4 regions of the Aminobacter sp. BA135 genome follow, and region 1 is predicted to be linked to each of the others. Evidence: riboswitches for the same ligand, from Rfam matches in the RefSeq annotation. Region 1 holds a riboswitch; each other region holds the start of a gene.
What was found. A riboswitch is a leader RNA that binds a small molecule or an ion and turns the genes downstream of it on or off. The one in region 1 is predicted to bind cobalamin.
Positions count from the first base shown of each region.

Region 2: it holds a riboswitch for cobalamin, as region 1 does, so the genes downstream of both, SLT36_RS00860 (aromatic ring-hydroxylating oxygenase subunit alpha) here and SLT36_RS10545 (ABC transporter ATP-binding protein) in region 1, are expected to answer to the same signal.
Region 3: it holds a riboswitch for cobalamin, as region 1 does, so the genes downstream of both, SLT36_RS27165 ((2Fe-2S) ferredoxin domain-containing protein) here and SLT36_RS10545 (ABC transporter ATP-binding protein) in region 1, are expected to answer to the same signal.
Region 4: it holds a riboswitch for cobalamin, as region 1 does, so the genes downstream of both, SLT36_RS13440 (DUF1636 family protein) here and SLT36_RS10545 (ABC transporter ATP-binding protein) in region 1, are expected to answer to the same signal.

Region 1 is NZ_CP139572.1:2,158,704-2,166,502, forward strand. Features, by position in the region: gene SLT36_RS10525 (cation diffusion facilitator family transporter) at 1-340, opposite strand, end outside; gene SLT36_RS10530 (anthranilate synthase) at 409-2,598, opposite strand; gene SLT36_RS10535 (FecCD family ABC transporter permease) at 2,842-3,849, opposite strand; gene SLT36_RS10540 (ABC transporter substrate-binding protein) at 3,904-4,848, opposite strand; gene SLT36_RS10545 (ABC transporter ATP-binding protein) at 4,865-5,680, opposite strand; cobalamin riboswitch at 5,789-5,998, opposite strand; gene SLT36_RS10550 (MFS transporter) at 6,031-7,197, opposite strand; gene SLT36_RS10555 (LysR substrate-binding domain-containing protein) at 7,331-7,799, opposite strand, start outside.
Region 2 is NZ_CP139572.1:167,548-175,346, forward strand. Features, by position in the region: gene SLT36_RS00855 (2Fe-2S iron-sulfur cluster-binding protein) at 1-260, opposite strand, end outside; gene SLT36_RS00860 (aromatic ring-hydroxylating oxygenase subunit alpha) at 283-1,530, opposite strand; cobalamin riboswitch at 1,649-1,855, opposite strand; gene metH (methionine synthase) at 1,943-5,680, opposite strand; gene cobF (precorrin-6A synthase (deacetylating)) at 5,867-6,625, opposite strand; gene SLT36_RS00875 (hypothetical protein) at 6,622-6,855, opposite strand; gene SLT36_RS00880 (ribonucleotide-diphosphate reductase subunit beta) at 6,846-7,799, opposite strand, start outside.
Region 3 is NZ_CP139572.1:5,604,038-5,611,836, forward strand. Features, by position in the region: tRNA gene SLT36_RS27140 (tRNA-Thr) at 126-201, shown strand; gene SLT36_RS27145 (polysaccharide pyruvyl transferase family protein) at 299-1,264, opposite strand; gene SLT36_RS27150 (hypothetical protein) at 1,285-2,040, opposite strand; gene SLT36_RS27155 (cupin domain-containing protein) at 2,445-2,801, opposite strand; gene SLT36_RS27160 (hypothetical protein) at 2,969-3,292, shown strand; cobalamin riboswitch at 4,193-4,385, shown strand; gene SLT36_RS27165 ((2Fe-2S) ferredoxin domain-containing protein) at 4,501-5,280, shown strand; gene SLT36_RS27170 (acyl-CoA desaturase) at 6,119-7,042, shown strand; gene SLT36_RS27175 (GlsB/YeaQ/YmgE family stress response membrane protein) at 7,133-7,387, opposite strand; gene SLT36_RS27180 (YegP family protein) at 7,550-7,738, opposite strand.
Region 4 is NZ_CP139572.1:2,766,001-2,773,799, reverse strand. Features, by position in the region: gene SLT36_RS13460 (NADH-quinone oxidoreductase subunit C) at 1-52, opposite strand, end outside; gene SLT36_RS13455 (NuoB/complex I 20 kDa subunit family protein) at 59-640, opposite strand; gene SLT36_RS13450 (NADH-quinone oxidoreductase subunit A) at 631-996, opposite strand; gene SLT36_RS13445 (winged helix-turn-helix domain-containing protein) at 1,340-2,566, shown strand; cobalamin riboswitch at 2,562-2,764, shown strand; gene SLT36_RS13440 (DUF1636 family protein) at 2,802-3,236, shown strand; gene cobW (cobalamin biosynthesis protein CobW) at 3,233-4,270, shown strand; gene cobN (cobaltochelatase subunit CobN) at 4,285-7,764, shown strand; gene cobG (precorrin-3B synthase) at 7,761-7,799, shown strand, end outside.

The sequences.
Region 1 (7,799 bases):
CGAACAGGATCAGCAAGGCCGCGACGATGATCAGCACGCCTTCGAGCACGGCCGAGAAGTACTCGGCCTTGTGGTGGCCGTGCTGGTGGTCGAGATCGGCGGGCTTGTGGCTGACCTTGATTGCCCAGAAGGCGGCCATCGCAGCAACCACGTTGACGATCGATTCCAGCGCGTCCGAATAGAGCGCCACCGAACCCGTCAGCCACCAGGCGACGAATTTCAGCCCCATCACGGCGCCGCCGATGATGATCGACCAGAAAGCCAGTCTAGCGACGCGCTTCTTGGCCGATGTCGGCTGGCTGCCGCTGGCTGAAAATCCCTTCGTTTCGGTCTGGACCATGATCTCGCTTTATGGCTGCTGCCCGCCCGCGGCCAAGCGGCCGCGAGAGGGGAGGTTGTCGATGTTGGCTAGGCCGCCTTGTCCTTGGCCTTGCGCGGCATGTGGGCTACCACGTTCTCGATCATGCGCATGCCGGCGTCATGGCCGAGCGTCATGATCGATTCGGGGTGGAACTGCACCGCGGCGATCGGTTCTTTCTTGTGCTCGAACGCCATGATGACGCCGTCCTCAGTCTCCGCCGTGACGACAAAGTCGGAGGGCAGCCGCACCGGATCGGCAAAGATCGAGTGGTAGCGGCCGACGGTCACTTCCTTGGGCAGGCCGGAGAAGACGATGCCCGGCTTGGAGATGCGGATACGCGATGGCTTGCCATGCATTGGCACCGCCAGCTGGCGCAACTCGCCGCCATAGGCTTCGGCCAGTGCCTGCAGGCCGAGGCAGACGCCGAAGATCGGCAGGTCGCGGTCCCTGGATTTCTTGATCGTTGCCGCCGTGTCGAAGTCCTTCGGCGTGCCGGGGCCGGGGGAGAGCACGACCAGGTCGGGCTTGATCCGGTCGAAGACTTCATCCGGCACAGGCGAGCGTACGGTCGAGACGTCGGCGCCGGTCTGGCGGAAGTAGTTGGCCAGCGTGTGGACGAAGGAATCCTCGTGGTCGACGAGCAGGATCTTGACCCCTTCACCGACGCGCGCGGTGGCGCGCTCGGTGCCGGGAGCGTTGCCGGTCTTGGCGTCGCGGATGGCGGAGAGCATGGCTGAGGCCTTCAGTTCGGTTTCGGCTTCTTCTTCCTCGGGAACGGAATCGTAGAGCAATGTGGCGCCCGCGCGCACCTCGCCGATGCCGTCCTGGATGCGGATGGTGCGCAGCGTCATGCCGGTGTTCAGGTCACCGTTGAAATGCACCATGCCGATCGCCCCGCCATACCAGGCGCGGGGGCTCTTCTCGTTCTGCTCGATGAAACGCATGGCCCACAGCTTGGGCGCGCCGGTGACCGTCACCGCCCAGGCGTGGCTGAGGAAGGCGTCGAAGGCATCCATGCCCTCGCGCAGGCGGCCCTCGATGTGGTCGACAGTGTGGATCAGCCGCGAATACATCTCGATCTGGCGGCGGCCGATGACGCGTACCGTGCCTGGCTCGCAAACCCTGGACTTGTCGTTGCGGTCGACATCAGAGCACATGGTAAGCTCGGATTCGTCCTTCTTCGAATTGAGCAGCTTCAGGATTTGCTCAGAGTCGGAGATGGCGTCGTCGCCACGCTTGATGGTGCCCGAGATCGGGCAGGTCTCGACGCGGCGGCCGTTGACGCGGACGAACATCTCCGGCGAGGCGCCGATCAGATACTCGCCTTCGCCGAGATTGATGAAGAACGAATAGGGGGAAGGGTTGATCGCCTTCAGCCGGCGCGAAATCTCCGACGGCACCGTCTCGCAGCGCTCGTAGAACATCTGGCCGGGCACGACCTCGAACAGGTCGCCGCGCTTGAAACTGTCCATCGCCCGGCGCACCAGTTGGGCATATTCGCCCGGCTCATGGTCGGCGCGTGGCGGAATGCGGTCGGACGCCTTGAACGGCTCGACGACGCTGTCCCGCGCGAGGCCCTCGGTCGAGAAATCCGCGCCGGAATAGTCGTAGCGATCGTGCCAGGCTTTGGCTGAATAATGGTCGACGACAAGGATCTCGTCGGGCAAAAACAGCACGAGGTCGCGCTGGCTGTCCTTGCGCACCAGTGTGTGCTCGACCGGGTCGAACTGGAAGGCGAGGTCGTAGCCGAAGGCGCCGTAGAGGCCAAGATTGCTGTCCTCGTCCGACTTGAACAAGGCAGTGATTGCGCGCAGCACGGTGAACACCGAAGGCACGCGCGACCGTTCTTCCTCGGTAAAGACGCGGCCGGGCGTCGCCACCTCGAGCGCGATCAAGCGCTTGGAGGTCTCGGTGATCGTCAGCTCATTGAGCGGCGCGAGCACGGCGCGGATCACCGGCAGCAGCACCTCGCCGCGGCCGTTCAGCGCCTCGATCTTCATTGCGCGTCCGCGTGCCGAGATTACCACCGGCGGGTCGATGATGGCGGTGTCCCAGCGGGTGTAACGGCCGGGATATTCGTAGTTGGAGGAGAACACCGCGCCGCGCCGGCTGTTGAGCCCGTCGAGATAGGTCTCGATCGCGCCGTGATAGGCGGTTTCGTGGCGCTGCCGGGTGATCGACACCCCGCCTGACGTCACGTAGCGCTCGGCGCCGTTTTCAAGCAATTCCAACGTCATTCCCGTCTCCATCTCTTGCAGTGGGAGCGTCCGGAGCCTGGTTCGAAAAAAGCAAATGGCCGCCCGGAAATCCCGTTGCGGCCATCACAATCTTCACGCGCACGCGCTTCAAGAGGCCGCTGTCAGCTGGCCCGCCACCACATGTTCTGGAGCGAAGTCGTGTTCATGGCGGAATGCATAGCGGCGAATTCGGGGCCACGCAACCGGATTTGCGTCGTCTTGCATTGCATTACCAACTGACCCTCACTTTGTTGTCCGTCGCCGCATCAAGATGACGAAAGCAATGCCGCCGATCAGCCCGGTGACGATGCCGAGCGGCATGTCCTGCGGCGGCACGACCGTGCGTGCGGCCATGTCGGCGGCGATCAGGAAGATGGCGCCGACCAGCGCCGACAGCGGCAGCACGCGGCGATAGTCGCCACCGACGAAGAAGCGCACGATGTGCGGGATCATCAGGCCGACAAAGGCGATGACGCCGGAGTAGGCAACCGCACAGCCGGTCAGCAGCGCACAGGCGACGAAGACCTTGAGCCGGAAGCGCTGCGCCGGGATGCCGAGTGCGGTTGCGCTTTCGTCGCCCAACGTCATGGCGTTGAGGTTGCGGGTCTGCGTCATCAGCCAGACGCCGCACAGGACAAGGGCTGCCAGCGGATAGGGCAGATGGCTCCATTGCGCCAGCCCGAGCCCGCCAAGCATCCAGAAGATCGCGACATGGGCAGCCTTGGGGTCGCCGATGAAGATCAAGAGGTTGCCTGCGGCCGAGATGATGAAGCTCACCGCCACGCCGGCAAGGATCAGCTGGCCGGCCGACTGCGCTCGCGCCAGGTTGGCGATGGCAAGCACCAGTGCGGTTGCCGCCAGCGCGCCGGCAAAGGCGAAGACTGGCACGGTGACGGTGCCGAGCACCATGCCGGAATGGATCAGCGCCATGATCGCGCCGAAGGCCGCGCCCGACGAAATGCCGAGCAGATGCGGATCGGCGAGCGGATTGCGTGTCACCGACTGCAGGGCTCCCCCCACCAGCGCCAGCGAGGCGCCGACGATGGCGCCCAGGATGACGCGCGGCGCGCGAACGTCCCAGACGATATTCTCGCGTCCGCTCGACCAGACCGCCTCGACGCTTCCCGGTATCAGCTTGTTGGCAATGACGCCCCACACCGTTTCCAGTGGGATCGCCACCGGGCCGACGCCGACGGCAATGATCATGCCTATCACAAGCACCACGGCCAGCCCCGGTATCAGGGCCGGCATGGCGTGGATCAGGACGTGTCTTGGCCCTGTGACGAAGTGGCGATGCGACACGGCTCAGTCGGCCCGCATCGCGGCGGCCAGCCGCTTGATCGCCGCAATGTTGCGCGGTCCCGGCGTCGCCTCGTTGTATTCGAGCACGAAGAAGCGGTTGTTCCTCACTGCCTCGATGTCCTTGAAGGCCGGGTTGGTGCGCATGTAGTCGATCTTCTGCTCGGCAGTTACCTCACCGTAATTGACGATCACCACCATGTCGGGATTGCGCTCGATGACCGGCTCCCACCCAATCTCGACCCAGCTCGACTCGACGTCGTCAACGATGTTCTTGCCGCCGGCTGCCTCGATAATGGCGGTCGGCATGGCGTAGCGTCCGGCGGTAAACGGCTTCTGCTCGCCGGAATCGTAGATGAACACGTTGACTGGCTTGTCGAGCTTGGGCAGCTCGGCCTGGAAGTCGGCGAGTTCCTTCTCATAGCCTGCCACCAGGACGTCCGCCTTCTCGCGCACACCAAAAATGGCGCCGAGATTGAGCAGGTCGGCATACATGTCCTGAAGCGACGACTTGTCCTTCTTCATGATGTGGATGCAGCTTTCGGTCAGCTCGTAGACAGCGATCTTGAAGGGCGCGAGCGTATCCGGGGTGACGTCGCCGCCGACCTTCATGCCGTAGTTCCAGCCGGCGAAGAACAGGTCGGTGTCGGCGCCGAGCAGCACTTCCTTGCTGACGTATTGTGGGGCGAGTTCGGGCAGTTCGCCGACGCCCTTGCGCAAATCCTCGCTCAGCGTCTTCCAGCCGGAGATGCCGGAATAGCCGGCCATGTGGTCGGCAAGGCCGAGCGCCAGCATCATCTCGGTCAGGTTGACGTCGTGCGAGACGGCGCGCTTGGGCGCGGACTCGAAGGTTACGTCGCGGTTGCAGCTCTTGACGGTGACGGGGAAGCCGCTGGCCATAGCTGTTGCGCAGCTGGCGAGCAGGGCGGCGGCGATGATGGGCAGGCGCATGGAGGCTCCTTGATGTTCAGCGTTCGAGGTGGAAGGAAAAGCGTGGACGACCGGTGACGGGATGGTCGTCGAGGGTCGCTCCGACGGAAAAGCTGTCACGTATGCGATCGGGCGTCAGGATGTCGGCGGGCGCGCCGCAGGCAACGGCGCGGCCTCCGTCCATGACAAGCACGCGGTCGGCATGGGCCGAGGCGAGCGCCAAATCGTGCAGGGAAACGATGACGGTGCAGCCGAGATTGCCGAGCAGCTCCAGCACTTCGAGTTGGTGACGGATGTCGAGGTGGTTGGTCGGTTCGTCGAGGATCAGAAGGTCGGGTCGCTGCACCAATGCCCGGGCAATCATCACGCGCTGCTTTTCGCCGCCCGACAGCGAGCCGAAGTCGCGCGCAGCGAGTGCGGTCAGGCCGAGCAGGGCAAGGGCTGCCTCGACTTGGTCGTAGTCGCGGTCCCTGGTGCCGAAACTCGTGACATGCGGGGTCAGGCCCAACTCGATGATTTCTGCGACAGTCAGGCCGAAGTCCGAGGCGCTTTCCTGAAGCACGGTCGCGATGCGGCGGGCACAGTCGCGCGGCTTCATCTTCCAGATGTCGGTGCCGTCGAGGCGGACAGTGCCCGAAGTCGGCTTGTGGTAGCGGTAGAGGCAGCGCAGCAGGCTCGACTTGCCGGCGCCGTTGGGGCCGACGATGGCGAGCAACTCGCCCGGCGCAACCGCAAGGCTGATCGGCTCGAGGATCGGCTGCGAAGCACGAGGGCCCCAGCTGACGCCATCGAGTTCGAGCAGTGCCGGGGTGGTGCCTACAAGGCGGCTAGCGGCGTGGACGCGATCGAGCATACCCTGTCTCCGCGGTCGGGCGGAGGTAGCAGAACGATCCGGAAAGCGCGCCGGTACCGAAAAAGGCAGTCGCAACCATCATCATCTCCGCGGCACACCCCGGCCGGTTGAGTTAATCGGATGATGGCAGGTCTCCTGGCTTGCGGGTGATCGCGCCTCGGAGCCTTCCCGGCCTTTCGGCCAGTGGCATGTTTCCGAATTGCTATCCGCTCACAGTTGCGGGGGCAGCCACGGTTTCGCGTCGGGGACGTCTCACCGTGTTCCCATTTAACCTGCTGCCCGAACCGGATAGCAGGAACCATCGCTGTCGTGGCTACAGCAGCGACGGGTTGCTGACAATCGCTAAAGCGTCATGCCGCCTGCTGAATTGCGTCACGGCGGTCGAGCGCGAAGGAAATGAGCGCGACGCCGAAGGCAGACAGCGCGATGGCCGCACCGACGAAGGGCAGGCCGGCATAGCTCACGCCCATCGAAATTGCAGCACCACCGACCCAGGCGCCGGCGGCGTTGCCGGCGTTGAAGGCGCCCTGGTTGAGGGTGGCCGCGAGGTTCGGTGCCTCCGAAGCGGTTTCGACGACGCGCATCTGCATCGGCGGCACGATGACGAAGGTGATGACGCCCCACATGAAGACGAGCAGGATCGCCGCGGGCGCCGAAGAGCTGAGTCCGGCGAAGGCGACGTGAATCGCCGCCATCACCACCAGCGCGCCGATGGCTGTGGGCATCAGCTTCCAGTCGGCCAGCTTGCCGCCGATGATGTTGCCGATGGTCATGCCGCCGCCGAACAGCAACAGCACCCAAGTGACCGATTCAACCGAGAGGCCGCTGACGTCGGTCAGGATCGGCTTGATGTAGGTGAAGACGGCAAACAGGCTGCCCGAGGCGAGCGCCGAGATGATCATGGCGAGCCAGACCTGGAGCTTGCCCAGAACCTTGACCTCGCCTGATACCCCGCCCTTGCCGGGAGGGGCGACGCCCGCAGGGACCAGCCAGGCTATGGCCGCCACCGAGAGCAGGCCGATGACGACGACGGCAAAGAAGGTGGCGCGCCAGCCATAGGCCTCGCCGAGTGCCGTGCCGCCGGGAACGCCGAGGATGTTCGCCAATGTCAGGCCGGCAAACATCAGGGCGATGGCACTGGCGCGCTTGTTGGTTGGGACCAGGTTTGCCGCCACCACCGAGCCGATGCCGAAGAAGGCGCCGTGACCAAAGGCGGTGATGACGCGAGCGATCATCAGCGTCCAGTAAGTGGGGGCGATGGCGCAAAGCAGGTTGCCGAAGACGAACATCATGGCGAGCCCGATCAGCACCGGTTTGCGCGGCAGTTTCGCTGTGCCCACCGCGATGATCGGGGCGCCGACGACGACGCCGAGCGCGTAGCCGGTGACCAGAAGACCGGCGGCCGGGATCGACACGCCGAGGTCGGCGGCGACCTCCGGCAACAGGCCCATGATCACGAATTCGGTGGTGCCGATGCAAAAGGATGCAACGGCCAGAGCGAGGATCGGCAAGGGCATGGGCGGACTCAGGGGAGCTGAAACGATTTAGACGCACAATTTCCTCATGTCCCGCGCGGCACAAGCGACGTTGCCGCATTGCAGCAATGCATCTGGCGCATGGCAGACATACGCAAGACGCTAGCTGCGAGGATCAGGACTGCTGGGTGAGGTCGCGTCGGAGAAATTCGTAGAGCCGGTCGACCGCCGAATTGGCGGGCTGCGGGTTGCGCAATATGCCGATTTCCATCTCGGGCAGCGGCGGCAGGCCCTCGGCTTCGCCGATGACGCGCAGGCCGGGGGGCACGCTGCGCTGGGCGAGCACGGCTACGGCGAGACCCGCCTGAACCACGGCGATCAGCCCGAGCAGGCTGGCGCTGGAATAGGTGCAGCGGAACGATCGGTCGGCGGCGCCCAGCACCTGCAACACGCTCTTTCGCGCGACGCAACCGGGCTCGAACAGCGCGACAGGCAGCGGATCGATCTCCCAGGCGACATGGTTGGGGGAGGCTACCCAGACAAGCCTCTCGCGCTGCAGCACCTCGATCGCCTGCTCCGGTCCGCGGGTGATGATGGCAAGGTCGAGCTTGCCGTCGGCGAAAGTCTTCACCAGCGTAGTCGAC
Region 2 (7,799 bases), 2.0 Mb from region 1:
ACGGTGACGGCGATGGAGAACGGCCGCGACGGGCTGGACGACAGCGTGTAGGTGCGCATGACGGGTGCCGGTTCGGCCGGCAGTTCGAGCGTCACGAACTGGCCCGGCTTGTAGCGGAACCAGGTCTGGTTGTCGGAGCGGAAGGTGAAGGTCCTGACGTCGGGCGCCTCGTCGGTGACGCCGATGACCTCCAGCACCTGGAGCCGGTCGTTCCAGGGCGCCATTTCGTCGAGGTTGCGGTAAAGGCCAAGCTCGGTCATCGCGTTCATGCCCCTCTCCCGGTCAGGCGACGTTGCGCAGGACCGGCTTGCCGCCGTCGGCCAGCCGCGGTTCGATGAAGCCGACGTACCATTCGATGAACTGCATGACGCCGCCCTCGTGTTCCTCCGAATAAGGCCCGGGCTCGTAGGCCGGCGATTTGATGCCGAAGGCATTTTCCTCGACGATGCGGCGGTCCTGGTCGTTGGTCTCTGTCCAGACATGGGTCAGTTCGGCCAGGTCGTAGTCGACGCCTTCGACGGCATCCTTGTGAACCAGCCATTTGGTGGTGACGGCGGTTTCCGTGGCGCTGATCGGCAGCACGCGGAAGGTGACGGCATGGTCGCCGAGCACATGGTTCCAGGTTGTCGGATAGTGATAGAGCAGCAGCGTGCCGATCCTGTCGGCCGAGACGCTGTCGGAGAGGTTCTTCCGCACTGCGCGCTTGCCCGACATGGTGTAACTCACCGCGTCACGCAGCAGTGGCGCGCGTGTCGCCCTGTACTGGCCGCCGGCATCGATGCGGAACTTGCTCGGCAACCCCACCGCCTCGCACTTTGCCCAGTGCGCCAGCATTTCGGGATCGCTTTCGGCGCCATTGACGCCGGTAACGTTCGGCGCCTCGGGAAAGGTCTTGCACAGCTCAGGGTGATTACCGGCGCAGTGGTAACACTCGCGGTTGTTTTCCCAGACCAGCTTCCAGTTTCCCTTCTCGACGATTGTGCTTTCGAAGGCGACTTTGGCTTCGCGCAGCCGGTGCGGCAGCAGGTACGGCTCGACCATGGCCCGCATCGGCGCGAAGTCGGCGGGCTCGTCGGCGAGGCAGATGAAGATGTAGCCGCCGACGGATTCGCAGGCGACCGGCTTCAGGCCGAACTGGCTCTTGTCGAAGCCTTCCGCCATCTGGCGCGCGAACAGCAGGCGGCCGTCGAGTTCGTAGGTCCACTGGTGATAGGGGCAGACGAGCTTTGCCGCGGTGCCCTTTTCTGTGGTGCAGACGCGGCTGCCGCGGTGGCGGCAGGAATTGTGGAAGGCGCGCAGCTCGCCCTTCTGGTCGCGGACGAGCACGACGGGATAGTCGCCGACCTGGACGGTGAAGAAGCTGCCCGGCTTGGCCAGTTCGCAGTCATGGCCGACAAACAGCCAGTCGCGGTACCAGATCAGCTCGAGGTCGAGCCGGTAGAAATCCGGGTCGGTGTAAAAGGGCTGTGCCAGGCTGAACCCGTCGCGGCGTCCGCGCAGCAGCTTCAGCATTTCGTTCTTCGCATCCATGTCCTGTCCTCGCACCAAGGACTGAACGGGTGGCTTGATTTGGGAAGAACGCCAGCCGGCGGACGCAGAGGTCCGTGCAGCAACGATCCGCCTCTTGACCGCCCACCGCGATCAGTCGAGTTCTGTCAGGTTCAAGGCTGGTTTCCGGGCTTCGGAGCTGTCCTTTCGGACTGTCTCGACACCTTCCCAGGCCGGCTGGCCCAGTGGTCTCCCGTCGAAACAATAACTCCGCCACCGTTGCGGGGGCAGCGCCGGCTTCTCACCGGCTTCCCAATTCTCCGCTTCGTCTCACACTCGAAGCAGCACCTTGAACATGACCGGATCAGACCACGGATTGGTGGCCGGGCACGAGCATGAAAACGACACGGGCTCAGCGCAAAGGCGACAGAGCCCATGTGATGTCATCGTGTTGCTATTCGGCCGCTTCGGCGAACGATGCCGGCACATAGTTGAGGATCGGCCCGAGCCAGCGTTCGACCTCGGCGACGGTCATGTCCTTGCGCCGTGCATAGTCTTCGACCTGGTCGCGCTCGACCTTGGCGACGCCGAAATAATAGCTTTCGGGGTGGGCGAGATAGATGCCCGACACCGACGAGCCCGGCCACATCGCCATGCTTTCGGTGAGGCTGACGCCGGCGGTTTTCTCGGCATCGAGCAGGCGGAACAAGGTCACCTTTTCGGTGTGGTCGGGCTGGGCGGGATAGCCCGGCGCCGGACGGATGCCGCGATAGGGCTCACCGATCAGGTCGTCGGGCGCGAGGTTTTCATCAGGCGCGTAGCCCCAGAACTCCTTGCGCACCTTCTCGTGCATGCGCTCGGCGAAGGCCTCGGCGAAACGGTCGGCCAGTGCCTTGACCATGATCGAGGAGTAGTCGTCATTGGCGCGTTCGAAGCGCTCGGCGATCGCCACTTCCTCGATGCCTGCAGTGACCACGAAGCCGCCGAGATAATCCGGCTTGCCGCTGTCGGCGGGAGCGATGAAATCCGCCAGCGCGACATTGGCCTTGCCGTCGCGCTTGGTCAGTTGCTGGCGCAAGGTGAAGAAGGTGGCAAGCTCCTCGCTGCGTGCCTCGTCGGTGAACAGCCTGACGTCGTCGCCAACGGCATTGGCCGGCCAGAAGCCGATGACGGCCTTGGGCGCGAACCACTTCTCGTCGATGATCTTCTTCAGCATCGCCTGCGCGTCCTCGAACAGCTGGCGCGCCGCGGCACCCTGCTTTTCGTCGTCGAGGATCTTTGGATAGCGGCCCTTGAGCTCCCAGGTCTGGAAGAACGGCGTCCAGTCGATGTAGCGGGCAAGCTCGGCCAGGTCCCAGGCTTCGAACACCTTGGTGCCGAGGACGGTTGGCTTAGGCGGCGCATAGGTAGTCCAGTCGACCTTGTGCGCATTGGCACGCGCCTTGGCCAGCGGCAGTCGCTGCTTGTCAGCTTCCGAGCGGGCATGGGCGTCGGCGACCTTCTTGTATTCGGCCTGCACCTGTTCGACGTAACCGCCCTTGGCCTCAGGCGACAGCAAGTTGGACACGACACCGACAGCGCGGCTGGCATCGGTGACGTAGACGGTCTGGCCCTTTTCGTAACGCGGGTGGATCTTCACCGCCGTGTGGACGCGGCTGGTGGTGGCGCCGCCGATCAGCAGCGGAATGTCGAACCCCTCGCGCTCCATTTCGGCAGCGACATGCGCCATCTCGTCGAGCGAGGGCGTGATCAGGCCCGACAGGCCGATGATGTCGACCTTCTCGTCCCTGGCGACCTGGAGGATCTTGGTTGCCGGAACCATGACGCCGAGGTCGATGATCTCGTAATTGTTGCAGGCGAGCACGACGCCGACGATGTTCTTGCCGATGTCGTGCACGTCGCCCTTGACGGTCGCCATCAGGATCTTGCCGGCGCTCTGGCGCTCGCCATTGTCGATGCCATTGGCGGCGTTGGCCGCCTTCTCCGCCTCCATATGTGGCAGCAAGCCGGCCACCGCCTGCTTCATGACACGGGCAGATTTCACCACCTGCGGCAGGAACATCTTGCCGGCGCCGAAGAGGTCGCCGACGACATTCATTCCGGCCATCAGCGGGCCTTCGATGACGTGCAGCGGACGCTCTGCCCTCAGCCGCGCCTCGTCGGTATCGGCGTCGATGAACTCGGTGATGCCGTTGACCAGAGCGTGACTGATGCGTTGCTCGACAGGCCAGTCACGCCAGGCAAGGTCGCGCTCCTTGGCCTCCTTGCCGGCTGCTCCCTTGAAGCGCTCGGCGATATCCAGCAGCCGTTCGGTGGCGGTGCCGCCGGCCTTGGGCAGGCGGTTGAGCACGACGTCCTCACAGGCCTCGCGCAGCTCCGGGTCGATCGATTCATAGACGGCGAGCTGGCCGGCATTGACGATGCCCATGTCCATGCCGGCCTGGATGCAGTGATACAGGAACACGGCGTGCATCGCCTCGCGCACCGGCTCGTTGCCGCGGAAGGAGAACGACAGGTTCGACACGCCGCCCGAGACATGGACATGCGGCAAGGTCTGGGTGATCTGCCTTGTCGCCTCGATGAAGTCGACACCGTAATTGTCGTGCTCCTCGATGCCGGTGGCGACAGCGAAGATGTTGGGATCGAAGATGATGTCCTCGGGCGCGAAGCCGGCTTGCTCGGTCAAGAGCTTGTAGGCGCGAGTGCAGATCTCGACTTTGCGCGCCTTGGTGTCGGCCTGACCCTGCTCGTCGAATGCCATGACGACGACGGCAGCGCCATAGGCCCGGCACAGCCGGGCATGATGCAGAAAGGCTTCCTCGCCTTCCTTCATCGAGATCGAATTGACGATCGGTTTGCCCTGGACGCATTTCAGCCCGGCCTCGATCACCTCCCATTTGGAGCTGTCGATCATGACGGGCACGCGGGCGATATCGGGTTCGGCGGCGATCAGGTTGAGGTACTCGACCATCGCCTTCTTCGAGTCGATCAGGCCCTCGTCCATGTTGATGTCGATGATCTGCGCGCCATTGACGACCTGGTCGCGGGCGACGTCGAGGGCGGCGGCATAGTCGCCTGCGGTGATCAGCTTGCGGAACTTGGCCGAGCCGGTGACGTTGGTGCGCTCGCCGACATTAACGAAGGGAATCTCGTCGGTGAGCGTGAACGGCTCGAGGCCCGACAGGCGCATCTGCGGCTTGAGCTCCGGCACCTGGCGCGGTGGATATTTGGCGACAGCCTGCGCGATGGCGCGGATATGCTCAGGCGTCGAGCCGCAGCAGCCGCCGACAATGTTGATGAAACCCTCGCGCGCGAATTCCTCGACCTGGGAGGCCATGAATTCGGGGCTCTCGTCATACTGGCCGAAGGCGTTGGGCAGGCCGGCATTGGGATAGGCGCAGATGAAGGTCTCGGCGACATCGGACAGTTCGGCCAGATGCGGGCGCATGGCGGCCGCGCCAAGCGCGCAGTTGAGGCCGACCGTGAACGGATCGGCATGGCGGACCGAATTCCAGAAGGCCGACGGCGTCTGGCCGGACAATGTGCGGCCGGACAGGTCGGTGATGGTGCCCGAAATCATCACCGGCAGGCGCACGCCCTTTTCGATGAAAATCTCGTCGCAGGCAAAGATCGCCGCCTTGGCGTTGAGCGTGTCGAAGATGGTCTCGATCAGGATGATGTCGGCGCCGCCGTCGATCAGGCCGCGCAGCTGTTCGCCGTAAGCGATGCGCAAATCGTCGAAGGTGACGGCGCGGTAGCCGGGATTGTTGACGTCAGGCGAGATCGAGGCGGTGCGGTTGGTCGGCCCGAGCGCGCCGGCGACAAAGCGGCGCTTGCCGTCTTCCTGCTGCGCCCGGACGACGGCGCGGCGGACCAGCCGCGCGCCGTCGCGATTGAGCTCATAGACCATGTCCTCCATGCCGTAATCGGCCTGGGCGATGGAGGTCGACGAAAAGGTGTTGGTCTCGATGATGTCGGCGCCGGCGATGGCGTATTTGTAGTGGATCTCCTCGATCGCCTTGGGCTGCGACAGGATCAGGAGGTCGTTGTTGCCCTGCTGATGGCAGGCGCAACCGGTGAATTTGTCGCCGCGGAAATGGTCCTCGTCGAAGCCGAGCCCCTGGATCTGGGTACCCATCGCGCCATCGAGGATCAGGATGCGCTCGCGCGCCGCCGCTTTCAGCGCTGCCATCACCTCCGAACCATCTGGCTTGGCGGCAACCGGCCCAAACAGGGCGTCGAGCGAGGTGGCGTTTTGCGACACTTTTCATCCTTTCGGCGACAAAGCCGTCAGGTCACATAAAGACATCTTTATGTCAATATGTCGAGTGCGTCGTTGTTGCGTTTGCGACCACGCGCAACACGACCAGCCTGCCGGCTAGTCCGGCTGCTTCAGCAGATAGGTGTCCATGATCCAGCCATTTTGCTCGCGCGCCTGTTTGCGGATGCGCTCGATGTCGCCGACGACCTCGCGCAACTTGCCCGACACCAGGATTTCATCCGGCGTGCCGACATAGGCGCCCCACCAGATGTCGAGATCACCATCGAGACCGGCGAAGGCACCTTCGCCGTCGAGCATGACGACGACGCTGTCGGCATTGTTGGGAAAACCCTCCGCAAGCTTGCGACCGGTGGTGATGGCGATCGACTGGCCGATCCTGTTCAGCGTGACCTTGTGCCGGGCGGCAAGCGCCTGGACGCTGGTGATACCCGGAATGACATCATATTCGAGTTCGAAGCCGCCCTTGGCCTGCAGCCGGTCGAGGATGCGCAGGGTGCTGTCGTAAAGCGTCGGATCGCCCCAGACGAGGAACGCGCCGCACTCGTCTTCCTCGAGTTCCTCCATGAGCAGCTGTTGGTAGACGCCTTCGACAGCGTCATGCCAATCTGCGACGGCGGTGCCGTAGTCCTCCGCCGCCGGCCTGCGGCGAGGAACCTCGAACGCGACGGTGCGATAGCTCTGGTCGCGGATGAAGCGTTCGCAGATCTCGCGCCTGATCCGCGCCAGCCCGTCCTTCTCGATACCCTTGTCGGGGATGAAGAAGACGTTGACCCGGTTGAGCGCATCGACAGCCTGGATCGTGACATAGTCGGGATTGCCCGCACCGATGCCGATGACAAGGATCTTTCGCTTCATGACGGCATGGCCCTGCCGCCGCCGAGTTCGGCGGCAAGGTCCAGGAACAATTGCCTGAGCCGGCGCGGCCCCGGATGCCTGCCACCATATTCGGCGAGCCGAGTGGCCTGCCGCGAGGCGGCCTCGTGGAGGTTGCCGCCTTCAGGCTGCGCGACCAGCCAAGCCAGGAACACCTGTTCGGGTTCGGGCATGACCGATGCAATGGTGGGACGGTTCCAGGTCAGTCCCATGCCAGCGCTCCACCATTCTGGTATTCGATGACACGGGTCTCGAAGAAGTTCTTCTCCTTCTTCAAATCCATCGCCTCGGACATCCATGGGAATGGGTTCTCGACTTCGGCGAAGACCGGCTGCAGGCCGAGCTGGGCGCAGCGCCGGTTGGCGATGAAGTGCATATAGGTTTCGCAAAGCGCTGCATTGAGGCCAAGGAAACCGCGCGGCATCGTATCGCGGCCATAGGAGGCCTCGAGCTCGGCCGCCGTGCGGATCATGCCACGGATCTCGTCCTGGAACGCCGGCGTCCACAGATGCGGGTTCTCGTGCTTGATCTGGTTGATGACGTCGATGCCGAAGTTCAGATGGATCGACTCGTCGCGCAGGATGTACTGGTACTGCTCGGCAATGCCGACCATCTTGTTGCGCCGGCCCAAGGACAATATCTGGGCGAAACCGGTGTAGAACCACATGCCCTCGAAGATGACGTAGAAAGCGACGAGGTCGCGCAGGAAAGCCTGATCGGCTTCAGGCGTGCCGGTCCTGAAATCCGGATCGTCGAGATGCTGGGTGTGCTTCAGCGCCCATGCCGCCTTGTCGGTGATCGAGGGCACCTCGCGGTACATGTTGAACAGCTCGCCTTCGTCCAGGCTGAGGCTCTCCACGATGTACTGGAAGGTGTGGGTGTGCACCGCCTCCTCGAAGGCCTGGCGCAGCAGATATTGCCGGCATTCCGGATTGGTCAGATGGCGGTAGATGGCCAACACGATGTTGTTGGCAACCAGGCTCTCCGACGCGGCGAAGAAGCCGAGATTGCGCTTGATCATGCGCCGTTCGTCGTCGGTCAGCCCATCCTTCGACTTCCACAGGCCGATGTCGGCCTGCATCGACACTTCGGTCGGCATCCAGTGATTGTTGCAGCCGGCGAGATATTTCTCCCAGGCCCAGCGGTATTTGAGCGG
Region 3 (7,799 bases), 2.3 Mb from region 1:
CCGCAACGACAGGCGGCGACATGTTCGCCTCTTGTCAAAACCCTGCAAAGGCCGCTTGAAATCCGCGCGCAATGAAGTTATCACGCGCTCACTCTCTCGCGCCCCTCGGGTCGCGAAGCCTGGAAGCCGCTTTAGCTCAGTTGGTAGAGCACATCATTCGTAATGATGGGGTCGCGTGTTCGAGTCACGCAAGCGGCACCAGTTTCCCAGCAAAATCAGCTCCTTCCAGATGCCCACGCGGCACCGGAAATCCATGCCAATTTCGGGACTGTCCTTCGCCCCACGAGGCGCAGACGGATCACTCCGCGATGGCGTCGACGCTTGCCGCGAGAGCATCTTCGACAAGCGCACGGATCCTGGCCTGGGCTCCGACCAGCTGGGCCCGCCAATTGCCGGTGCGCAATTCGTCAAGAGCCGCCCGCACCGTTTCGGCAGACACCTTTTCCGCCTGGAATACAAATGGCCAACCGGTCCTGCCGACCACGGCTGAAACCTTAGCTCCACCGGGAACCTGATCGATCGCAATCACCGGCTTTCCTGCGGCGAGCGCCAACAGCGCCCCATGCATGCGGGTCGTCAGCACGATGTCGGATCGTGCGAACCCGGCATGGATCTTCCCAGCACCATTCTCAGGTGACAGCACCGTGTCGATCTCGATCGGGTGTAGCGTCGACCCGCGCACCACGTCTTGGAACATCGCCTCTGCCTGAGGTGCCATCGCAACTCGCCTGGCGCCATACTCGCCTTGAGGGCCACGCAGGCAAATACCTGCGGTCTCGAGCCGCCCCTTTCCAGTGGGTTCAACGGTCTCCGAAACGGCGAGATCGAAATACGGTGGATCGACGCCATCACGGCCAACAATGTGATGGAAGCGGCGATTCATCCTGGCGTGATTGGGAAGGACGCTGACGCCTGCCGCGATCTTGGTCGCATGCCCGTGGACAGACAAAAGGTCGTTCAGGTCGCGACTGTAGGTGATCGGACCACAGACGAACACGAGCTTTTTCGCAGGCTTGATCGCATAGAGATCGTCAACCGGCAGATGGCCCGTAATCTGCAGTTCCGGATGCGAAATGACGGCGTGCTCGACGCCGCGCAGACGCAGCCTCGATGACAGGTTGTCGACCGCCATCAGGTCGCCGATCGTCGGACCGCCCCTGTAGCCGTAGCTTCCCCACCAGAACAGAAGCGTCGGCGGCGTGTCGACGGTGCGCGCAGCCAGATATACGCGACGAAAGGAGCTTAGCCGGCTCTTCAGCGACATCGGTGCAGTCTCGAAACGAGCTATTGAGTGACAACGGCGTCCAGAAGGCTGCCGCGTATGATTTCGCGTCCTGATATGACCGACGCGCTCAAATGAACGCCAAGCGTCCGATTGGTGGCTATATCGGGCCAGGACAGCCCGCGATCGAAGAGCAGGTTGGTGTTCTGGTAGCTGACCGGGTAGAACACATCGATCGGCTTGGCCGAAGCTGCAATTTCGTGGCGCTGGGTGACGTTGGTCAACAGTTGCGGTCCAATGACACCCCAACGATGGCGGGATACCGGGACAGGCAGGCGCATGGCCTTGCGCAGGCGCAGTAACCGTCTCTTTGTGCTTCGATACCACCAAGGAATGAAATGAGGATCGCTGGATGCCGCGATCAGTTCATTGAGCGCCGGATGCTGCGAAGGCAGCCCCAGCACGGCGCCATTGATCGCCTTGTCGGATTCCCAGCCGAAGAGGAATTCCTCCTGCTGGATCGGCCTCAGGCAATAGACATCGCAATCCACGTATATGCCGAGGCCCGCCCGCAGGATGCGGTACCGATAGATATCCGACGCCAAAGCCAGGCTACCGGTCGTCTCATGCGCAACGATTTCCGATCGAGCCATCAACCGTTGGGCGTCGAAAAGTTCGACGCCTTCAGGCACGTCCTCCGGCCGGTCAAACACGTGCAGAACGACACGATGCCCATTTCGAAGAAACGACCTCAGACACCCCGCGTGGACCGGCCCCAATCTGTTGCCGATCCACAGCGAATTCACCACTGCCAACATGAATTACCACCCCATACCTGCCCGGGGCCTAAATAAACCAGCTCGGGTAAAGGTCAACCTCCTGCAAGCACAGGTGGTAGCTCGCAGTAGCCGCGGACAAGGTCGATAGCGATGTTGTGGTGGTCGCGCAGCGAGCGATCAGTCCTGGCCGCAAAGCTTGGAAAAGTGCTCATTCTCGGCCGGGGAACGCAACATGCGCGATGCATCTCGCGTTGTTTGATCATTCAAAGCGGCCCCAGCCTTTTCCCAAGGAAATTAAGCCAGCAAGGCATCACCGGTGCGCCTGGTTCCGCTCACTGTCGGAACCAGGTCGAATCAATCAGGCGTTCGCCCGCGTGCACGAGCCGGCAGGCAGCCTTCTTCGACAGCCGATTTAGATATCCCCGCCGGTTGCGCGGTGTTTCCTACGATCCCAGCGTAACGACGAAGTGCTTCGTCACCGGCTCGATGATCTTCCAGGTGCCCCTGAAATCCGCTTCCACGACGAACGCGTCGCCCGGCCCAACCTCGACGGGCGCGCCGCCATCCGGCGTGATGATGATGCGACCCGAGATCATGTGGACGAACTCGTAGTCGGTGTAGCTGGCGTGGTAGGTGCCTGGCGTGGCCTGCCACGTTCCTGACAGCACCTTGCCGTCCCCGGTCGTGTGCTGGACGGCCGTCTTCATCGTCGGCTTTCCGTCGACAACCACCCATCCCGGCAGGTCGTTGGAATCGGCACCTTCCGGCTGGCCGAATTTGAGGATTGTTTTGTTCGCCATGGTATTCTCCTCCCTTAAGGCACCCCTGCATAGCCGACGCCCTCAATTCGGGCAACTTTGTTTCCTTGTAATAAAGGGGCGTATTCCTGTGTTGGTGTTCTGCCACCGCCCCTTGCGGAACCAGCCCTGTCGGTGTTGATGGACGGATGTTTAGCAAGGACTCATAGATGAAGGTCAAACTGCTCGCTGCGGTGACGATGCTCGCAGTTGCCGGCTGTGCATCCCAGCCCGCCGACTATGCCACCACACTCTCTGCCAAGGATCCCAAATGGCGGTCAGCGGACTGCACGAAAGCTCGAGCTGAGGCTGCGAACTACGCAGCGCAAGAGAAAGAAACGCTGAGCGTATCGGCAGGGCTGCTGCTTGGCCCATACGGGCTCGGCATCGCCATGGCCGGCAAGGAGCATCGCGCCAAGATGCGCAAGCAATTCGCCCGGGACATGCATCTGAAATGCTCGAGCAAGCCCCTTCCAGCCAGCTTGGCGAGATAGCACTGACACCCTACCGCCAACGGCGCGCATGTTCGGCAAGCTCGTCGCACGCTATTCCAACGCCTTCGGTCGAAGCGTTCGTCCACGCGGTGAGCCGCCGCCGCGCACATCATCGACACCTCCGGTCCTCGCCTGTGGCTGTCGCGATTGCATGCCGGGCCACATTGGTGGGGTGCCCACGAAAACAGGCCAAAGCTGCTCTGCAATCATTCTGGCGACCCGCCTGGTGTCCGTTCCCAGCGTCTTCACGTTGGCGGTAACTCACGACACTCGCCGGTGTCCTGGCAACGCACCGGTGGACGGCCGCTCAGATTGCCCTGGATGGGCTCGACGCCGCTTGCGATCCAGCCGCTCTACACGAGAAGTTGAACGACCGCGCCGTCCGCTCGCTGGCGTTGGTTGACCTTACGTTAGGAACCTCTAAACGACCTACAGGCTCACCTCGTCCTTACCCCACCTTGGACCACCCGAGCTTAGCGCCCGCCCTGCCCCCCCAATCAATGGGCGGGCGCGTCCCCTCGCACGCACATCCGATGTCGCGCAGACAAGCTTATCAGCCGCGGACGCCTTCACATCGCAACTGCGAGCTTCCCGCTTCATATCGACGCCGGTTGCCGATTTTCATGTCTATATGCCTCGGGCAGGCGCCGTTCGCCTTGTGCGGTTTGCACAAAAGGCAGCCGGCCCTGGCATTCCTGGGCTTATTCCGCTTGTGGTGCATGTCCATCTCCGGTCTCTACCGGTGCGCCCCGATGGCGCACGGTCATGATCGGGAGGGCTGCTTGGCAATCTTCGTCCATCGCCGGACTATGTGCAGCAACACCAGGCGATCGCAAGGCAGCGCATTGCTGGCCTAGGTACTTGTCCATCGACAACCCTTGACTTGCGTCTGCCCGCATATAGCTTGCCGCGCGGTTATGGTTCTTCTGCTTTCGGGCGGAAGCTAAGAGGGAATTCGGTGCGAAACCGAAGCTGCCCCGCAACTGTAAGCGGTGAGCCGCATTGCCGATTGTGTCACTGGCCGACGGCCGGGAAGGCAGGCAATGAGCCGAGACCCGCGAGCCAGGAGACCTGCCTGACCGAGTGATGTTCCGTGGGCGGGGTGTACCACCGGAGCGCAGGTTCGTGCAGGCGGCGCTATCGGCCATCGCCTTCCACCAACATGCGTTGCGACAATCCCGACCGCAGTCAGGCCAGGGATCGATCGTTTGCACAATACCGAAGTTGAGACCGCGCAGTCCCAGGCCAGACGTGCCATCGTGCTCGTCGCCAGGTCGGCCTTTGCTGCCGCGCCCTACAGGCAGATGCAGCAGCTCTGTGATCTCGCCGCGGCGTTGCCCGGCGTCGATCACACCAGCTTCGGCTTCACCGAACAAGGCACGCCGTCGCTGCGCGAGGCGCTTGCGGCACTTCGCCAGCAGGATTTCTCCGATATCCTCATCCTGCCGCTGATGCTGCCGATCGAGCCCAGCTTCAATGCCTGGCTCACCAAGTCGCTGCGCCGCTGGCAGGCCGAGGACGCGGCACCTTGGCCGACGGTGCGCATCGCGCGGGGCCTCGCCGAAAGCCCGCTGCTGGCTGCAATGATGGCCGACCTCGTCACCGGTGCCGACGCGACGCCGCCCATCCCGCCGCTCGACAGGCTGGCGCCGGAGGGTTCGCTCGTGCCGGCGCAGAAACGCCGCGTGCTGGTCTGCCAGGGCGGCCCGTGCAATGCCGCCGGCGCGGACCTGATCTGGGGCCACCTGCGCAACCAGCAGGACCGCCAGAAGCTGCGCGTGACCGGCGACGGCATGATGAGCGCCAAATCGACCTGCCTTGGCCCCTGTAACCTGGCACCGGTGCTGCAGGTCTTTCCCGAAGGCACCTATTACGGCGGGGTCACCGAGGCCGCCGTCGACCGCATAGTCACCGAACATCTGCTCGGCGGCGCGGTGGTCGACGACTTTGCCTACCACCCCACCGGCCGCAAGCAGGTGCTGCGGTGAAGGCCTATTGAAAACAAGGGGGATCGTGTCGGCCGAACAGCAACGCTTGCCGTTGTCGATCGTCCACTATCACGACGTCTTTACCAGGCACGGCGCGCAATCCGCCACTCAACGGATCGACGGATGTTCCCGCCGATATCCGCAACTGGCTGGAAGCCAAGGCTGAAACGCTCAGCAGCGGCAGCGGCACCTGGGGTCGTCGGGCACAGGTCTGATGGGCTGACGCAGCCTGTTGCGATCCACGTCAATCCATCGATCTAATTGACCCAAGGGAAACATCAGCGACTATTGCGCAGGGCTAGATCAGTTCAGTGGGCGGTGGCAGTCATGGCAATTCAAGTATCCTATTCGCGGCGTGATGTCCGCGAAGAGTTGGTGCGTCGGCGCGAGACTTACATCGCGGCGCAAAGATCTCTGTCACCGCCTTCGCCGCGGGGATATGGCAACATGGAATGCGTCCATTGTCATAATCGCTTCATCGGCGTCACCGCTGCCGCCTGGAAGTTCGGCCTCTGCGACGACTGCCTGCATCACGACTGATTGTCCAGCCAGCGCAGCTCCCTTTGCGGGAGTTCCAGCGCCTAGATCGACTGCTGTGGAACTTCCGTGTCCGCGGCGTCCCAGGCACATTCTTGGGCGATCTACCTTCCCCGATGGTCCGGCCAAACCCGCATCCGCAAAAGCAGTAGGTCGCCGCCACGGCCCACCGTCCACACTCATATTTCGGGGTAATTCCGAACGTGCCTTGACCCTGAATTAGAAACTGCGCAACCTCGCCCGAAACGGAGGAGGCGGCTCGATCGTGGGGAAGCGATCCGGGCCGCAAATGGGAGCATCTATGTCCGACCAGATCGCGGCGTCGTCCGCCACGCCCGCAATTGCGCGCCGACCGCTTCTGGCCCGCATCGACTGGCTCAATTTGAGCGGCCTCGCATTCTATCATGTCGTCGCGCTCTACGCCTTGCTGCCCTGGTTCTTCAGCTGGACCGGCGTCATCCTCTGCATCGCCGGCATCTATGTTTTCGGCACGCTCGGCATCAACCTCTGCTACCACAGGCTTCTCACCCATCGCGGCTTCACCTGCCCGAAATGGCTCGAGCACGGGCTTGCTATCATCGCCGTCTGCGCCTTCCAGGACACGCCGGCGCGCTGGGTTGCGGTGCACCGCCGCCACCATGAGCACGCCGACGAGGAGCCGGATCCGCACAGCCCGATCGTCACCTTCCTCTGGGCCCATGTCGGCTGGCTGCTGGTCAAGTCGCCCGACATGGAGCGCATGCAGATCTACGGCCGCTACGCCAAGGACATCGTTCGCGACCCGTTCTACCGCAAGCTCGACAAGCCGCATGTCTATCTCGGCATCATCATCGCGTCCTGGGCAGCTTTCTTCGGCGGCGGCGTCGCCGCGAGCCTGATCACCGGCGGCACGACTGACCAGGCGATCCAGTTCGGCCTCAGCCTGCTCGTCTGGGGCGTGTTCGCGCGCACCGTGATTACCTGGCACATCACCTGGTCGGTCAATTCGGTCACCCATGTCTGGGGCTACCGCAACTACGACACGACAGACGACAGCACCAACAACGTCATCGTCGGCCTGCTCAGCAATGGCGAGGGCTGGCACAACAACCACCACGCCGACCCGCGCTCTGCCCGCCACGGCCACCACTGGTGGGAATTCGATGTCACCTACCTGACCATCAGGTTGCTCGGCGTGCTCGGACTGGCTAGCAAGATCGCAGAGCCGCGGAAGCGCGCCGACTAGCGCCGCCAGACCTTTATCAAGAGGGGACAAAAAAGATCGCCGGCGAAGCTGTGCTTGCCGGCGATCGCAACTACGTCTCGAGTGGTTTCGCTAGGCTTGTTTCACCAGTCTGAGCAGTACGAGCAGGATCACCGCGCCGATGGTGGCATGGATGATGGCAGCTATGATACCCGAGCCCAGGCTGATGCCGATCGTCGGAAGCAGCCAGCCGGCGATCAGCGCGCCGACGATACCGACCACGATGTTGCCGATCAGGCCGAAGCCGTAGCCCTTGACCAACTGGCCGGCGAGCCAGCCGGCAACGGCGCCGACGATCAGGAAGACGAGCAAGCTTTCGATACCCATTTCTCTCTCCAGGTTCTGGCGCATCGGCCGGAGCACGTCACGAGCCACGATGCGCAGTTGCAACGACCAGCGCATGATCGACAAGCAGGCAGCCAGAGATCATGCTGGAACAACAGGCTGGAGACGGGCCGACCTATCGGCCCGCCGTGGAAATGCCGCCCGTCAGGCGACCGCCGTGGTCTGATCCTCCACCGTGGCGCCGGGCGTGTTCTTCTTGATCGACTCGATCGCCTTCAGCGCCGATGCCTTGGCCGAATAGCCTTCCGAGCTGAACATCACCTCGCCATTGGAAGCCCTGAAGCGGAACCGAAACTCGCCGCCCTTGTCCTTGTAGACCTCGAATTTGTACATCGCATTTCCCCGTATGTGCCGATCCGCGACTCACGCCGCTGACGAATCGTCGCACGACGGC
Region 4 (7,799 bases), 610 kb from region 1:
CATCGAGCTTTTCCGCAATGTACGCGGCAAGGTCGTTCAGGGCTTCACTCATCTGGGATCACCGCTCGATCGTGCCGGTGCGGCGGATCTTCTTCTGGAGAAGAAGGATGCCGTAGAGAAGTGCTTCGGCGGTCGGAGGACAGCCGGGCACATAGATGTCGACGGGCACCACGCGATCGCAGCCGCGCACCACCGAATAGGAATAGTGATAGTAGCCGCCGCCATTGGCGCACGAGCCCATCGAGATGACGTAGCGCGGTTCCGGCATCTGGTCGTAGACCTTGCGCAGCGCCGGCGCCATCTTGTTGGTCAGCGTGCCGGCGACGATCATCACGTCCGACTGGCGCGGTGAGGCACGCGGCGCGATGCCGAAGCGCTCGGCGTCATAGCGCGGCATCGAGATGTGCATCATCTCGACGGCGCAGCAGGCCAGACCAAAGGTCATCCACATCAACGAACCGGTACGCGCCCAGGTAATCAGAGCCTCGGACGAGGTGACGAGGAAACCCTTGTCGGACAACTCGTTGTTCAGTTCGCCGAAGAAGGCGTCGTCTGAACCGATGGGCTTGCCGGTGTTCGGATCGATGATGCCTTTCGGCTTCGGCGCGATCAGGGTGCCGGAGGCGTCGTTCAATCCCATTCCAGCGCTCCCTTTTTCCACTCATAGACAAAGCCGATGGTCAGCACGGCCAGGAAGATCATCATCGACCAGAAGCCGAGCATGCCGATCTCGCCGAAGGACACCGCCCACGGGAACAGGAACGCCACTTCGAGATCGAAGATGATGAACAGGATGGAGACCAGATAGAAGCGGATGTCGAACTTCATGCGGGCGTCGTCAAACGAGTTGAAGCCGCACTCATAGGCTGAAAGCTTTTCCGGATCCGGACTGCGGTAGGCGACAAGGAAAGGCGCCACGATAAGCGCAATGCCGACAATAAGCGCCACACCGATAAAAATGACGATGGGCAGATACGAACTCAGGAGAGCGTTCATGCTGCGAATTCCGTTGGTGGCCTATCCACCCAGATTTACAGCACGGGGTCCGTTTCCGGAAGCGCGACAGATTCTCGCCGAGCCGGACGAAACGGTCGTGCTGCAATGCGGCGACGGTTAGCGCAGCCGGTCGGTCGAAGCAAGTCCAACCTTGGCCAAAACGTGGCAAAGCCCACTGCTGGACCAAAATCCTGCGCGTGTGGCTCCCCTTTGATTTCCTTCGTCTTTTACTCAAGTTTACGCTCCTGACAAGACCGGGACCGCAGTTCTGCTAGCATTTGCAGCAAAGACCGATTCTCGTGCCCTAGCGTCATGCCTCCGGAGACTGCGATAGCTTGCCGCAATGAAGGAAAAACTCTCACTCGCCACCGCCCGCCGCATCGCTTTGGCGGCCCAGGGATTTGCCGACCCGCGCCCCACCGGCGCGATCACGCGGCGTCACCTGCAGCGTGTGCTCGACCGTACCGGCCTGCTGCAGATCGACTCGGTCAGCGCCGTCGTGCGCGCCCACTACATGCCGCTCTATTCGCGACTCGGCCCCTACCCCATGGCCCTGCTCGACGACGCCATGGCTCCGAAGAAGCGCATGCTGTTCGAATACTGGGCGCATGAAGCGTCGCTGCTGCCGCTGGAGACCTTTCCGCTGTTGCGCTGGCGCATGGCGCGGGCCGAGGACGGGATGTATGGCGGGCTCGCCAAGTTCGGCCGTGCCAACAGGCCCTATATAGAAGAGATCTTTCGCCAGGTGGTCGACCGCGGCCCGATCGCCGCTTCCGACATCGAAGGCGCCAAGGGTTCCGGCGGCTGGTGGGGCTGGAGCCAGGAAAAGCATGCCTTCGAATGGCTGTTTTGGGCCGGTCGCATCACTACCCATTCGCGCCGTGGTTTCGAACGTCTCTACGATCTGCCCGAGCGCGTGCTCCCGGCCGACATCTACGACCGCCCTGTTCCGCAGGCCGAGGATGCGCATCGCGATCTCTTGCGAATCTCCGCCCGCGCCCATGGCGTCGCCACCGGCATCTGCCTGCGCGACTATTTCCGCCTGTCGCCAGCCGACATGAAAGGCCGGCTCGAAGAGCTGGTCGAGACCGGCGAACTGATTCCCGTGCGCGTCGAAGGCTGGGACCGGCAGGCCTATCTCCACGCCGATGCGCGCATTCCGCGCAAGATCCAGGCACGCGCCCTGCTTGCGCCCTTCGATCCGCTCGTCTTCGAGCGCACCCGTGCCGAGCAATTGTTCGACTTCCGCTACCGCATCGAAATCTACACCCCGGCTGAGAAGCGCCAGTACGGCTACTACGTCCTGCCCTTCCTTCTGGGCGAGCGCATCGTCGCCCGCATCGATCTGAAGGCCGACCGACCGGCGGGTATCCTGCGCGTCCACGCCGCCTATGCAGAGCCCTGTGCGCCACCGGAAACCGCAGCCGAACTTTACGAAGAACTCCAGCAGATGCGCGACTGGCTCGGCCTCGAACGCATCGAGGTGACGCCCGCGGGCGATCTCGGACCCGGCCTGAGCGACATTGCGGGTCGCTCCGCCTCGTTGACTCCACCCCTCGCGAAAGCCTAAATCGCCCACAGACGGTCCTTCGCCCGCAACGGCGAAGGCTAAGAGGGAATGCGGTGCGCGCCGATGGCGTCAAATCCGCGGCTGTCCCCGCAACTGTGAGCGAAGAGCCAAGCTCGAAGACCACTGGGATATTCCCGGGAAGGCGAGCGAAGGCGACGATCCGCAAGCCAGGAGACCTGCCGTCGCAGACATTGATCCGATCGCCTGGCGGGTGCCCCGGGCAAGGAGCCTGGATTTGGACTTCGACGACAACCTTCCAGTCGCATCAGCCGACGCATCCTGCGATGCAGCCGACGCGCGCCCATGCGACGTGACCATCCTCGTCTGCTCATCCTGCCGCGACGAAACCGGCTCGGACGCCCATCCACGCGCCGGCGCCCAGCTTGCCGAGCACGCCCGCCTCGCCGCCAATGGCGAGATCGCCGTGCGCAGCGTCGAGTGCCTGGGCAACTGCAAGCGCCGGCTGAGTGCCGCCCTGATCCGCGACGGCGCGTGGAGCTACGTCTTCGGCGATCTCAACACCATGTCGGGCGACGATCTCGTCGCCGGCGCAAGACTCTTCGCCACCTCGACCGACGGCCTGATCCCCTGGCGCGGCCGTCCCGATAGCCTCAAGCGCGGCCTCGTCGCGCGCATCCCACCACTTGCTCTCATCAAGGAAGACACATGACCGCCTCCGTCGAACGCGTTCCCTGCACCGTCGTCACCGGCTTTCTCGGCGCCGGCAAGACCACGCTGCTGCGCAACATCCTCGAGAACTCCAAGGGCAAGCGCCTCGCCATCATCGTCAACGAGTTCGGCGATGTCGGCATCGACGGCGAGATTCTCAAGGGCTGCGGCGTCGATGCCTGCCCGGAGGAAAACATCGTCGAACTGGCCAATGGCTGCATCTGCTGCACCGTCGCCGACGACTTTGTCCCTGCCCTCGACCAAATTCTGTCGCTTACACCGAGGGTTGACCACATCCTGATCGAGACCTCGGGCCTGGCGCTGCCCAAGCCGCTGGTCCAGGCCTTCCAGTGGCCAACGGTCAAGAGCCGCGTGACGGTCGACGGCGTCATCGCCGTGGTCGACGGCCCTGCGCTGGCCGCAGGTAAAGTTGCCTCCGACATGGAAGCGCTCGCCGCCCAGCGCAGTGCGGACGATTCGCTCGACCACGACGACCCGGTCGAGGAAGTGTTCGAGGATCAGGTCGCCTGCGCCGACCTCATTATCCTGTCCAAGAGCGACCTGCTCGACGAAGCCGGCCACGCCCGCGCCACCGCCATCGTGCGCGAGCACCTGGCACGCGCCGTCAAGATCGTGCCGTCGGCGCATGGCAAGGTCGATCCGTCGGTGCTGCTCGGCCTCGGCCTCGCCGTCGAGGATGACATCGAAAACCGCAAGACCCATCACGACGGAGCGTTCGACCACGAGCATGACGACTTCGATACCTTCGTCATCGAAATCCCGTCGATCGCCAACCCCGACGAACTGGCGAAACGCGTCGCCACCGCCGCCGAAGAAGAGAACGTGTTGCGTGTAAAGGGCTTCGTCGACGTCGGCGGCAAGCCGATGCGCCTGCTCGTCCAGGCCGTCGGACCGCGCGTCAACCACTATTATGACCGTGCCTGGACCGCAGAGGACGACCGCCGCTCGCGCCTGGTCGTGATCGGCCTCAAGGGTCTCGACCGCCCGGCCATCGAGCGTATCCTGGTAGGCTGAACCGGACAGTCGGGATGCACATCCTCACCACCACCTCCGCCTCGCTCGATGACCTGATCGAGCCTGTCGACCTCAGGCAGAAGCCTGCGGATGTGGTGGCGCTGTCCTTCACCGACAGCGATCTGGCCGGCCTCGCCGGCGCCTGGAAGGCGGATGCGGCCAACTTGCCATCGATGCGGCTCGCAAGCCTGCGCGACCTCCGCCATCCGATGTCGGTCGATCTCTGGATCGACGGCGTGGCAAGCCACGCCAAAGTCATCCTCGTCCGCATCCTCGGCGGCCACGACTGGTGGCGCTATGGCTGCGACCAGCTTGCCGCGATGGCGCGCGAAAAAGGCATCGCGCTGGCGCTTTTGCCGGGCGAAAGCCACGACGAGGATCTCAGGCTGATCGAGGCCTCGACCCTGCCGCGCACCGAACTCGACGCCCTGCTCGGCTATTTCCGCGAGGGCGGCCCGGAGAACATGAAGGCGCTGGTGGCGCGGCTGGCCGGACTGACGGGTGGCAAGAATGTTATGGCGGCACCCGTCGCAGTTCCGAAGGCGGGATTTTATGATGCGGCGCGGGGCATCGTCTGTGATTTGGAAGCCTTTTTTACCGGATGGACCAGCGCCTCTGCGCAGATGTCCGGCAGGACAAAGGGGGGTGCGCAGGATCACGCCATCTCCAGCTCTCCTGCCATCCCCATCCTCTTCTACCGTTCGATGCTGCTCGCCGCCGACGTCGCCCCTATCGACGCGTTGGTCGAGGCACTGAGAGCACAGGGCCTCCGCCCCGTCCCGATTTTCGTCTCAAGCCTCAAGGATAAGGCCTCCCTCGCATTCGTCGAAGCAGCCCTGGACCAGCTCGCGCCCACGGCCATCGTCACCGCAACCGCCTTCGCCGCCGGCGCCGAACCGGGCACGGAAACGCTGTTCGACCGCGCCCGCGTGCCAGTGTTCCAGGTCATCGTCGCCACCACCCGCCGCGAAGCCTGGGAAGGCAGCCGGCGCGGCCTCGCGCCCGCCGATCTTGCCATGCATGTGGTGATGCCCGAGCTCGACGGTCGCATCCTCGCCGGCGCCATCTCGTTCAAGGCGGAGAGCGAAGTCGACCCAGCCCTCGGTTTCCGCGCCTTCGCCAACCGGCCCGAACCAGACCGTGTCGAGCAGGTCGCCCGCCGGATCTCGGCGCATCTCAGGCTGCGCCAGACATCGCCCGAAAAGCGCAAGCTGGCGATTCTCGTCCCCGACTATCCCAGCGCCCCCGGTCGCACCGGCTATGCCGTCGGCCTCGACGTGCCATCAAGCGTGCTCGCCATGCTGCACGACCTCAAGGAGGCCGGCTACACGGTTGAATCGATTCCGCAATCGCCGCGCGCATTGCTCGACCTGATCGAGGCTGGTGGGCAAGGGCTGGCGCTCGAAGACTATCTCACGCTTGCCGAAGATCTGCCTGAGGAGGCGAGGAAAGCTGTCGAAGCGGCGTGGGGCAAGGCGGAAGCTGATGCAGTCGACAAGACCAAGACACGGAAGCGCTCGACGTTGCCCGAAGCATCCCCATACGCTCGCCGCGAACCCAGCTCTACCTTCGCCTTCCGCGCGGCCACCTTCGGCAACGTCACCGTCGCCCTCGCCCCTGACCGCGGCCGTTCGGCCGATCGCCGCGCCGACTATCACGACCCGACGCTGCCGCCGCGCCACGCGCTGCTCGCCTTCGGCCTCTGGCTGCAGAAGTCGCTCGGCATCCACGCCATCGTCCATGTCGGCGCCCATGGCACACTCGAATGGCTGCCCGGCAAGGCGGTGGCACTGAGCCGGAATTGCTTTCCCGAAATCGTCACCGGCTCCCTGCCGGTGGTCTATCCCTTCATCGTCTCCAATCCCGGCGAGGCGGCCCAGGCCAAGCGTCGCATCGCAGCGATCACGCTTGGCCACCTGCCGCCGCCGCTCGCCGCTGCCAGCCTGGACGAACACCAGCAGAAGCTCGAGCGCCTGGTCGACGAGTACGCCCAGGCCGACGGCCTCGACCGTCGTCGCCGCGACCGCCTGGCCAAGCTCATCGTCGAAACGGCGTCGCAGACCGGCCTTGCTGCCGAGGCCGGCGTCGCCGGGACCGACGCGCCCGACGAAGCGCTGCGCCGCATCGACGCCTGGCTCTGCGACCTCAAGGATTTCGCCATCAAGGACGGCCTGCATATCTATGGCCGCGCCGAAGAGAACGAGCCGGACTCGGCGCGCCTTGCCAGCGCAGAAGCCGAGCGGAAAAACTTGATCGCCGCGCTCGACGACCGCCATATCAAAGCCGGCCCAGCAGGCGCTCCGGCACGTGGCCGCACCGACGTCCTGCCGACCGGGCGCAACCTGTTCACGTCAGACCCGCGCACAATGCCGACGCCGACGGCCTTCGACCTCGGCAAGGCAGCCAGCGACGAAGTCATGCGCAGCTACCTGCAGAGCCATGGCGAATGGCCGCGTGCGCTCGTCATCGACCTGTGGGGCAGCGCTTCCTTGCGCACCGGCGGTGAGGAGATCGCGCAGGGCTTGGCGCTGATGGGCTGTCGGCCGCAATGGGACGCCGCCACCGGTCGCGTCACCGGCATCGAGGTGCTGCCGCCGGCAGCGATCGGCCGCCCGCGCGTCGATGTCACCTGGCGTATATCAGGCCTGTTTCGCGACATGTTCCCAACCCAGATCGCACTCATCGACGCCGCCGCGCGCGCCGTTGCCACCCGCGACGAGGACGACCACGACAACCCGCTCGCCGCCAGCACGCGCGCAGCGGGCAAGGTCGAGCCACGCATCTTCGGTTCCTCCCCCGGCACCTATGGTGCCGGCCTCGAGGACCTGCTTTCCAGCGGTGGCTGGCAGGCGCGCGAGGACCTCGGCCGGGCTTATCTCGATGCTGCCTCGCACGCCTACGGGGGCAGCGACGGCGAAGGCATTTCCGCGCCGGGCGCTTTTGCCGACCGCATCGCCGAGGCCGACCTGCTTGTGCACACCGGCGACGACCCCGGCCGCGACATTCTCGAAGGCTCCGCCGACGTCGCCTTCATCGGCGGCTTCGCAGCAGCGGTCGCAGCCCTCGGCAGGCACGCCGACGTCATCGTGCTCGACACCTCGGATCCGCAGAAGCCGAGGCCGCGCTCGGTCACGGAGGCTGTCGGCCGCGTCGTCAGGGCACGCGCCACCAATGCCCGCTTCATTGCCGGCCAGATGCGCCATGGCCCGCGCGGCGCCTCCGAATTCGCCGAGACGGTCGACAGGCTGATCGGTTTTGCCGAGACCACCAACGCCATCCCGGCCGCGCTGATCGAAGCCGTCCACGACGCCTATGTCGGCAACGAGGACGTGCGCGACTTCATGCTGCGCGAAAACCCGGCGGCAGCAAAATTCATCGCCGAGCGTTTTGCCACTGCCCGTCGGCGCGGCTTGTGGCACCCGCTGCGCAACTCCGTCGACGACGATCTCGCTGCCCTCATCGCCGAGGCTGAAGCGCGCGAGGTTGCGGCATGACCGGCTTTTCCCGCCGCGGCGCTTGTCCGGCCCTT